Regions from separate parts of the Trichlorobacter sp. genome, predicted to be linked through region 3. Evidence: riboswitches for the same ligand, from Rfam matches in the RefSeq annotation. Region 3 holds a riboswitch; each other region holds the start of a gene.

What was found. A riboswitch is a leader RNA that binds a small molecule or an ion and turns the genes downstream of it on or off. The one in region 3 is predicted to bind cobalamin.
Region 1: it holds a riboswitch for cobalamin, as region 3 does, so the genes downstream of both, cobU (bifunctional adenosylcobinamide kinase/adenosylcobinamide-phosphate guanylyltransferase) here and RBQ93_RS03885 (TonB-dependent receptor plug domain-containing protein) in region 3, are expected to answer to the same signal.
Region 2: it holds a riboswitch for cobalamin, as region 3 does, so the genes downstream of both, RBQ93_RS09730 (ribonucleoside triphosphate reductase) here and RBQ93_RS03885 (TonB-dependent receptor plug domain-containing protein) in region 3, are expected to answer to the same signal.

What each region holds. Positions count from the first base shown of each region.
Region 1 is NZ_JAVEPN010000001.1:240,148-243,419, reverse strand. Features, by position in the region: gene thiF (sulfur carrier protein ThiS adenylyltransferase ThiF) at 1-34, shown strand, start outside; gene mnmA (tRNA 2-thiouridine(34) synthase MnmA) at 31-1,095, shown strand; cobalamin riboswitch at 1,121-1,244, shown strand; gene cobU (bifunctional adenosylcobinamide kinase/adenosylcobinamide-phosphate guanylyltransferase) at 1,335-1,868, shown strand; gene cobT (nicotinate-nucleotide--dimethylbenzimidazole phosphoribosyltransferase) at 1,887-2,939, shown strand; gene cobS (adenosylcobinamide-GDP ribazoletransferase) at 2,948-3,272, shown strand, end outside.
Region 2 is NZ_JAVEPN010000014.1:83,147-86,418, forward strand. Features, by position in the region: gene RBQ93_RS09730 (ribonucleoside triphosphate reductase) at 1-1,743, opposite strand, end outside; cobalamin riboswitch at 1,891-2,084, opposite strand; gene zupT (zinc transporter ZupT) at 2,163-3,053, opposite strand; gene RBQ93_RS09740 (formate dehydrogenase subunit gamma) at 3,189-3,272, opposite strand, start outside.
Region 3 is NZ_JAVEPN010000004.1:133,023-136,294, reverse strand. Features, by position in the region: gene RBQ93_RS03890 (molybdopterin-dependent oxidoreductase) at 1-894, opposite strand, end outside; cobalamin riboswitch at 951-1,165, shown strand; cobalamin riboswitch at 1,295-1,437, shown strand; gene RBQ93_RS03885 (TonB-dependent receptor plug domain-containing protein) at 1,473-3,272, shown strand, end outside.

The DNA.
Region 1 (3,272 bases), on a different contig from region 3:
GGCGGTGCGCCTGATCCTGGGGGAAGAACTATGAGCCGGATTGCGGTCGCCATGAGCGGCGGGGTTGATTCATCGGTCACCGCCGCCCTGCTGAAACAGCAGGGGCATGAACTGATCGGCATCACCATGCACCTGTTTGAGCCCCAAAGCTGCGGGGCTGACTCAGCGGTTGACGATGCGGCGCGGGTGGCGCAACAGTTGGGTATCGAACACCATGTTGCCGACTTCGAACTGCCGTTCAAAGAGCAGGTGATTGACGACTTTATCAGCCAGTACCGTCAGGGACAGACTCCCAACCCGTGCGTCTGCTGCAACCGCTCGATCAAGTTCGGTCTGCTGCTGGACAGGGCCCGCGCGCTGGGGGCCGACCTGCTGGCCACCGGGCACTATGCGCAAAAAACCGTTGACCCGGATGGCACCTACCACCTGCGGGTTGCCGCCAACCGGGCCAAGGACCAGTCCTACTTCCTCTACACCCTTACCCAGCAGCAGCTGGCCCGGGTGCTCTTTCCGCTGGGCGCTATCGAGAGCAAGGACGAGGTGCGTCGGCTGGCTGAGCAATTCGGCCTGGACGTGGCCCACAAAGGGGACAGCCAGGAGGTCTGCTTCATCCCCGGTGATGACTACGTTGCATTTCTGGAAGGCCATGGAGTTAAGGCGCACCGCGGGGAGATCGTCCATGTTGACGGCACGGTGCTGGGCCGCCACCAGGGCACCCACCGCTACACCATCGGCCAGCGCAAGGGGCTGGGGATCGGCTGGAGCGAACCGTTGTATGTGATTGCCATCGATGCCGCCAGCAACCGGGTGGTGGTGGGTGAGCAGCCCCATGTCCTGACCGCCGGCCTGCTGGCGGAGGCGATGAGCTGGATCATCCCGCCGCAAGCGACGACCTTCGCAACCAGCTGCAAGATACGCTACCGTCACCAGCCGGTGCCCTGCCAGGTTACGCTTGAGGCCGACGGTCGCTGCAAGGTGCTGTTCGATCACCAGCAGAAGTCGGTCACGCCGGGGCAGTTTGTGGTTTTCTACCAGGACGACCAGGTGCTGGGCGGCGGGCGGATCGTTGCGCCCGTGGTTGCTAGCCACCCGTAATCCCGTTTGACATTGCGGTCTGCGTTCTGTTACAAAAATTGCTCGTGTGACTGGATCAGGGGAAGGGGGTGCGACTCCCCCGCTGTCCCGCAACTGTAACAGGGCCTGTCCCTGGAGCCAGAATACCTGCCAGCCACCTGCTTGAACTGCCTCCGGGGAGAGAGGCACCCAAGCCGGCTTACGCGCGACGCACCACCTGTCCCCCAACGGACAGGTTTTTTTGTTTCTGAAAGGCGGCCATGGCACCCACCACCCTGATTACCGGCGGCGTTCGCAGCGGCAAGAGCCGCTTTGCCGAGCAGCAGACCCTGCGCTATCAACCGCCGCTCTGCTACCTGGCCACCGCCCAGGCCCTCGACGACGAGATGGAGGAACGGATCGCCCAGCACCGGGCCCGGCGCGGTGCCGACTGGCAAACCGTGGAGGAGCCGCTGGCCTTGCCCCAGACCCTGGCCCGGCTGGACGGCACCTACGGCGCCATTCTGGTTGACTGTGTCACCCTCTGGCTGACCAACCTGCTGTTGGCCCGCGATCAGAACGACACCGAACGTAACGAACAGATTGTCGGTACTGTCCACCGTCTGGCCACCACCCTGCGCGCCATGCAAACACCGGTGATTCTGGTGACCAACGAGGTGGGCATGGGCATCGTACCGGAGCACCGGTTGGGCCGCCTGTTCCGCGACCTGGCCGGTCAGACCAACCAGATTCTGGCCGCCAGCTGCGACGAGGTCTACACCCTGATCTGCGGCCTGCCGCTCAAGCTCAAATAACCCAAGGAACCGAACTCCATGCAACGTCTCGAAACCGTTCTGAACCGGATCACCCCGCTCGATGCCGGCCTGCTGGCTGCCACCCAGGCGCGACTGGACTGCAAGACCAAGCCATTGGGCTCACTGGGCAGACTGGAAGAGTTTGCCTGCCGGCTGGTGGCCATCAGTGGCCAGCAGCAACCCGACCTGACAAAGAAGGTGATCTTCACCTTTGCCGCTGACCACGGCATCACCGAGGAGGGGGTCTCGCTCTACCCCAAAGCGGTGACCGCCCAGATGGTCTTTAATTTCCTGCAGGGCGGCGCCGGTGTAAACGTCTTGGCCCGCCATGCCGGGGCCGAGGTTCGGGTGGTGGATGTGGGGGTAGACCATGATTTCGGAGGCTGCCCCGGCCTGATTCACCGGAAGGTTGCCCGCGGTAGCGCCAACTTCGCCCAGGGACCGGCCATGAGCCGCGACCAGATGCTGGCGGCACTTATGGTGGGCATCGAGCTGGCCGATCAGTGCAAGGCAGAAGGGGTCGGCCTGGTGGGCACCGGCGAGATGGGGATCGGCAACACCAGCCCCTCCTCGGCCATCATCGCCGCCTTGAGTGGCCTTTCGGTGGAACAGGTTACCCACCGCGGCACCGGCATTGGCGACCAGGCGTTGGCCCTCAAGCTGGCCGCCATCACCAGGGGGCTGGCAATCAACAAGCCCGACCCCCGCGACCCGCTGGACGTGCTGCAGAAGGTAGGTGGCCTGGAGATCGCCGCCATTGCCGGGTTGGTGCTGGGCTGCGCCGCCAACAAGATCCCGGTCGTGATGGATGGCTTTATCTCCACTGCCGGCGCCCTGATCGCTGCGGAGCTGCATCCCAACCTGCGTGATCACCTGTTTGCCGCCCACGAATCAGTGGAGGTGGGGCACCGTTTCATGCTGGAACGGATCGGCGTGAAACCGATCCTTGATCTTGGGCTACGCCTGGGTGAAGGGACCGGCGGGGCGCTGGCCATGACCCTGATCGAGGCCGGCGTCAAGATCCTGGCTGAGATGGCCACCTTTGAACAGGCCGGCGTGGCCGGACACTGAAGGTCATCATGCGCCACCTCTTGATCGCCCTGCAGTTCCTGACCATCCTGCCGTTGCCATCGCCCAAGCGTTGCGAGGCAGGCGACCTAGGCCGTTCCACAGCCTGGTTTCCGCTGGCCGGATTTTTGATTGGCGGGCTACTCTGGCTGGCCGACCTGGCCCTGACCCCGCTCTTTCCGCGCCAGCTGACCGATGCCCTGCTGGTGACCTTGCTGGCCCTGATCACCGGCGGTCTGCACCTGGACGGCCTGGCCGATGTCTGCGACGGCCTGGCAGCCCGGGGCGACAAGCAGCGCTTCCTGGAGGTCATGAAGGATTCGCGGGTCGGCGCCA
Region 2 (3,272 bases), on a different contig from region 3:
GTCGGTGAAGCCCACCGGCAGCTGGCTTGAATTGGTGTAATAGGGCGCCTCCGCACTGCCGGCCTGAATGATGGCGGGGAAACGCTTTTTGTCCTCCCTGGCAAAGCGGTAGGTAGTGCCCTCAGCCGGCGTGGCTTCCAGATTGTAGAGGTGGCCGGTCTGTTCCTGAAACGCCACCATCCGCTGCCGCAGGTGATCCAGCAACCGCACCGCCAGACCGTGGCCCGTCGGGGTGGTAATGTCTTCCTGGTCAGCCGTAAAATTGCGGATCAGCTCGTTGATGCCGTTGACCCCGATGGTGGAAAAGTGGTTACGCAGGGTGCCCAGATAGCGTTTGGTGTAGGGAAACAGACCGTTATCCATATGGCGCTGGATCACCTTGCGCTTGATCTCCAGACTGGTGCGGCTGATCTCCAGCAGCTGATCCAGCCGTTTGAACAGCCCGACCTCGTCACCCTGGTGTTGGTGGCCCAGGCGGGCGCAGTTGATGGTGACCACCCCCAGTGAACCGGTCTGCTCGGCCGAACCGAACAGACCGTTGCCCCGTTTGAGCAGTTCCCGCAGATCAAGCTGCAGGCGGCAGCACATGGAACGCACCATGTTGGGGGTCAGCTCCGAGTTGATAAAGTTCTGGAAGTACGGCAGGCCGTAGCGGGCGGTCATGGCGAACAGCAGCTCGGCATTCTCACTCTCCCAGGGAAAATCAGGGGTGATGTTGTAGGTGGGGATCGGGAAGGTAAACACCCTGCCCTTGGCATCGCCAGTGGTCATCACCTCGATGTAGGCCCGGTTGATCAGATCCATCTCGGCCTGCAGCTCGCCGTAACAAAACGGCATCTCCTGCCCGCCGATCACCGGCACCTGATTTTTCAGGTCGTCGGGGCAGGTCCAGTCAAAGGTCAGGTTGGTGAAGGGGGTCTGGGTGCCCCAGCGGGACGGCACGTTCAGGTTATAGATCAGCTCCTGGATAGACTGACGCACCTCCCGGTAGCTCAGCTTGTCCTTGCGGACATAGGGCGCTAGGTAGGTGTCAAAGGAGCTGAAGGCCTGGGCCCCGGCCCATTCGTTCTGCAGGGTACCCAAAAAGTTGACGATCTGCCCCACGGCGCTGGAGAGGTGTTTTGGGGGACCGGCCTCCACCTTGCCCGGCACGCCGTTCAACCCTTCGGCCAACAGCATCCGCAGCGACCAGCCGGCGCAGTAGCCGGCCAGCATATCCAGATCGTGGATATGGATGCTGCCGTCGCGGTGGGCCTCCCCCACCTCCGGCGGGTAGACCTGGGAGAGCCAGTAGTTGGCGATCACCTTGCCGGACAGGTTCAGGATCAGCCCCCCCAGGGAATAACCCTGGTTGGCATTGGCGCTGACCCGCCAGTCACTCTGCTCCAGATACTCGTTGACCGAGGCGGTCACATCCACCACGGTTTTACGATCCTGACGCAGACGGCTGCGCTGCTCGCGATAGACCGCATAGGCCCGCAGGGTGGCGAAGTGGTTAGCCGAGATCAGGGCCTGCTCCACCACATCCTGAATCTGCTCAATGCTGGGTGGTTCATGGGGGAAGCGGTGCCGCAACACCTTCAGCACCTGGCCGGTGATCAGCTGTGCCTCATCCTCACCGAACTCGTTGGTGGCCCGACCTGCACGTATAATGGCCGACTGGATACGGGCCGCCTCAAAGGGGACGCGGCTGCCGTCACGTTTCATGACACTGACGGGTGCTGCTGATACGATCTGTTGCATGGTCTGACTCCTTTGGTCTGGAGTCCGGGGATAGGTCGCGGGGCAAAAACTGAAAACGTCCGCAGCTGCTTGAAACAGCATGCGGACGTTCCGAATTTAACGTCGCCTGATTCCGTTGTTCACCTACTCCCAGTCCCCGGAGAGTAATCTTGTGCACTGGATCAAGGCAGGTCTTCTGACTTGCGAGTCATCCTCCGGGCGCCTTCCCAGCCTAACCAGCCAGTGGTCTGTTGCCCGTTGTCGTCGCTTACAGCGGCGGGTCCGTGGGGGAATGGCTCCTGTGGAGCGTCACCCCTCTTCCCTATCAAGCCCTTACGGGCACCGTTGATCGTGTATGCTGCTCCCGCCAACCAGCAGCGGAATATGTTGTGGCAACACCTCTACCACACCACAAGATATAGAGTCAAGCAGTCACACAACTATTTCATCAGCAGCAGACTGAGGGCCATCACCAGCATGCCGGCCACCAGCCCCAGCAGGCTGTCGTGGCCCTTGCCGTAGGCCCGGCTGGTGGGCAGCAGCTCATCCAGACTGATGTAGACCATGATGCCGGCCACACCGCCGAACAGCACCCCCATCACCTGGGGCGGGATCATGCCGGCCTCGCAGCCAAACACCAACCGCAAAAACAGGTAGGCCACCACGGCCCCCACCGGTTCGGCCAGGCCGCTCAAGACCGAGTAGGCAAAGGCCTTGCTGCGGTTGCCGGTGGCGTAAAAGATCGGCACCGAGACGCTGATGCCTTCAGGGATATTGTGCAAGGCCACCGCAATGGCGATGGCGACACCCAGTTTGGGGTCTTCAAGAGCCGCCAGAAAGGTGGCCAGACCTTCGGGAAAGTTGTGGATACCGATGGCCAGGGCGGTGAACAGCCCCATTCGCATCAGTTTGCGATGCCTGTCGCTGTGTTGATGTTCTCCCACAGCGGCTGGGCTCACGACGGAGAAATCAGGTAGCGGCGCAGCCGGGTTGTGCAGCGGTGCAGATTCGGCCTCGGAGTGTACCTCGTGGGGGTTTTCAGCCGCCGGCACCAGGTTGTCGATCAGACCGATCAGCAGCATGCCGCCAAAGAAGGAGCCCACATTAACCCAGTGCCCCCACGGTTCGCCGTAGCTCTCCACCAGGGCGACCGCCCCCTTGTGAAAGATCTCCACAAAGGAGACGTATAGCATCACCCCGGCCGAAAAACCGGTGGCGATAGACAGAAAGCGGTAATCAGTCCGCTTGGCCAGAAAGGCGATGGCGCTACCGATGCCGGTGGCCATGCCGGCAAACAGCGTCAACCCTAGTGCTATCCATACCTGATCCATACTTGGCCTGTCCCTCGCTCGGTACTGATTCGTTGGCAAGCTTACCATAGGACGACGCATCCGCCAGCCCATAAAAACGGCAGAGGGTAGGCCCCTCTGCCGGATGATGGTAGTGCTATGGTGCTGCTGCCTGCGTTACCGCTTACCCTCCAGCTCATCGATCCAGAGCGGATGGCGGTGTTCGGCGTAGTCCCGCGTCACCTTGCCGGTCAGCATCCC
Region 3 (3,272 bases):
GGTCAGGCCACTGCCCAGCCGGATGAAAGGGGCTCGGGCCGTTGCATACTGCCGGGCCATGCGGCGGATGGTCTCCGCCGGCAGGCCGCAGACCGTAGCCATCCGTTCCGGGGTGCAATCCGGCAGGATCGAGCGGGAAAATTCTTCAAAACCACGTACGCTCTGGTCGATAAAGGCCTGATCCAGCAGCCCCTCAGCCGCGATCACCTGCAGCATCCCCAAGGCCAGGGCGCCGTCGCTGCCGGGTCGGATCAGAAAGACCTCGTCCGAAGCCTCGCAGGTTGGGGTGCGGTAGGTGTCGATGGCCCACAGTCGGGCGCCGTTTTTGCGGGCCTGGCTGGCGTCGCGCATGGTGTGGATGCTGGTGGCGGCAGCGTTGATCCCCCACAGGATCACCAGGTCGCTCTGCTGCAGCTCGCTCTGGTCCAGGCCGGGGGTCTCGCCCATCACCGCCTGCCAGCCGGCCTCCTTGGCCGGTGAACAGATGGTGCGGGCCAGGCGGCTGGCCCCCAGCTTGTGGAAGAAGGGGTGGCCGCTGTTACGTTGTACCAACCCCATGGTGCCGGCGTAGGAATAGGGCAGGATCGCCTCAGCGCCGTGGCTGGCGATGATCGCCTGCCAGCGGGAGCAGATCTGCTCAACCGCCTCATCCCAGGAGATCGGCTCAAATCGGCCGCTGCCCTTGGGGCCGCTCCTGCGGAGCGGTGTGGTCAGGCGGCGGGGGGAGTGGACCGTGCGCTCGTAGTGTTGCATCTTGGGGCAGAGCAGGCCGCGGGTGGTTGGATGGTCCGGGTCGCCGGCCACGCTTACAGCGCAGCCGTCGACGACAGTCACCAGCAGGCCGCAGGCATCGGGGCAATCAAAGGGACAGACGGAGCGGTGAATGGTAGGCATGAGCAACCTTTGTCGGATAAATCGGTTAAACGGATAAAAACTCTTGACGTGGCCGGGTACTTATGGCTTGAAATAGCATACTTCAGATACCGAATGGAAGCGAGGAAGAGGGGTGCCGCTGTTGTTGAGCTAACCCCCCGCTGCCCCGCAGCCGTAAAGGGAACGAAAGCCCGTCGCCGCATGGCGAAACAACCACTGGGATCAAACCTGGGAAGGTGGGTGAGTAGGAAGCCCTGAGCCGGAATACCGCTCCATTTGCACGCTTCGGGGGAGGCATCCATGCAGCAGTCCATCTGTGACGATCCGTTGCTCGCTTCACGCACGATCACTACCGCAGCAATCCACCCCAGTCGTTTGCAGGGTCTTAGTCAATAACCTATTTTCAATCAGCAGGAGACGAGGAAGAGGGGTGCCGCTCTGCACGAGCCATTCCCCCGCTGCCCCGCAGCCGTAAAGGAAACGAACGCCCGTCGCCGCAAGGCGAAACAACCACTGGGTCAATCCTGGGAAGGTGGGCAAGTAGGCTGTCCTAAGCCGGAAGACCGCTCCAGCTGTAAAACCCGAGGGAGGTAGCAGCGATGAAACGCAGTAGAAAAACCTGTGCAGTGGTGGTGGGAGTGGTGTTGGCAACCAGTGGTGTCGCGCTGGCGGAGGAGCAGACGGCGAATCTGGGTGAGATTGTGGTCACCGCCACCCGTGATGAGGTGCCGATCGAGCAGGTGGGCAGTTCGATCACCGTGATCACGGCCAAAGAGATCGAGCAGCAGCAGAAGCAGACCGTGGCCGATGCGCTGCGGATGGTGCCGGGACTGGATGTGGTGCGCAGCGGAGGGGCTGGGCAAACGGTGTCGATTTTCATGCGGGGGGGCGATAGCCGCCATACCCTGGTGCTGATTGATGGTGTGGAGTTGAATGACCCCTCCACCACCGGTGGCGAGTACTACTTCGGTTTTCTGACCACGGATAACATTGAGCGTATCGAGGTGCTGCGCGGACCTCAGAGTACCCTCTACGGCTCCCACGCCATCGGCGGCGTGATCAACATCATTACCAAGCGGGGCAGCGGTAGGTCGACCGGCTTTGTCTCGGCAGAGGGCGGCTCGTTCTACACGGCTAAGGAATCTGCCGGCATCAGCGGTGGCACCGATCTGGTCAATTATAGCCTGTCGCTTTCCCGGCTTGACAGCAGCGGTATCTCGGCTGCTGCATCCCGTGACGGCAATCGTGAGGCTGACGGTTACCAGAATACCACCGTTGCTGCACGCTTGGGGATTACGCCTACTCAGAACAGTGATATCGATATGAGCCTGCGCTATACCAGGACGCGCAACGAGGCTGATAACGGCGGCGGTGCCGGTGCCGATGATCCAAACCGGGTCATGCGGAACGAAGAGCTGCAGTTCAGGACTCAAGGTGCGTTGTTGCTGTTTGATGACCTGTGGGAACAAAAACTGGGGGTTTCGCTCAACGACCTGACCCGCTCCGACGACAATGACCGCGATGCTGACCATCCGTTTGATTTTCAGCGCAGCGAATATCAGGGGCAGACCGTAAAATTCGATTGGCAGCATATCCTGCGACTGCACAAGAGCAACACCCTGCTGGTCGGTGCCGAAACCAAGGAGGAAAAGGCCAAATCAAAAAGTTATTACGAATATTTCAATGCAGGGACCAGCTCCGTCGATACGTCTACAAATATTTGGAATGAACAGTCCGCCCGTACTAACAGTCTCTACCTGCAGGACCAGCTTAACCTGTGGGATAGCTGGTTCTCCACGGCCGGGGTGCGGATAGATGACCATGACCGTTTTGGCAGCAAGGCCACCTACCGTTTCACCACCGCCTATCTGTTCAAGCAGACCGACACCAGGCTGAAAGGCAGCTATGGCACCGGCTTCAAGGCGCCTTCGCTGTATCAACTGTTTGCGCCACCTGCGCCTGCTATGGGTTTTCTTGGCGGCAACGCAGGATTAACACCAGAAAAGAGCAATGGCTGGGATATCGGACTAGAACAGGAGATATCGGAAATCAGCACAACGCTGGGCGCGACATGGTTCAGAAATGATTTTAAAGACCTAATTGCATATCAAAATCAGACCTATGAGAATGTTGCTCGTGCGTACACGCAAGGGCTTGAGGTTACGGTACAAGTTAACCCCATGAACGATCTGATGTTCAGTGCAGCCTATACGTATACCCAGACCAAAGACAAGGAAACTGGAGAGGCACTGTTGCGTCGTCCCAAGCATAAGCTGACCGCTGATGTAAATTACCGTTTTTTTGGTAAGGGCAACCTGAATCTCGGCCTGATCTATGTCGGTAATAGAAACGATCTGACTTTTCATCCAGTCACCTACGTACAACAAACTGTAACTCTT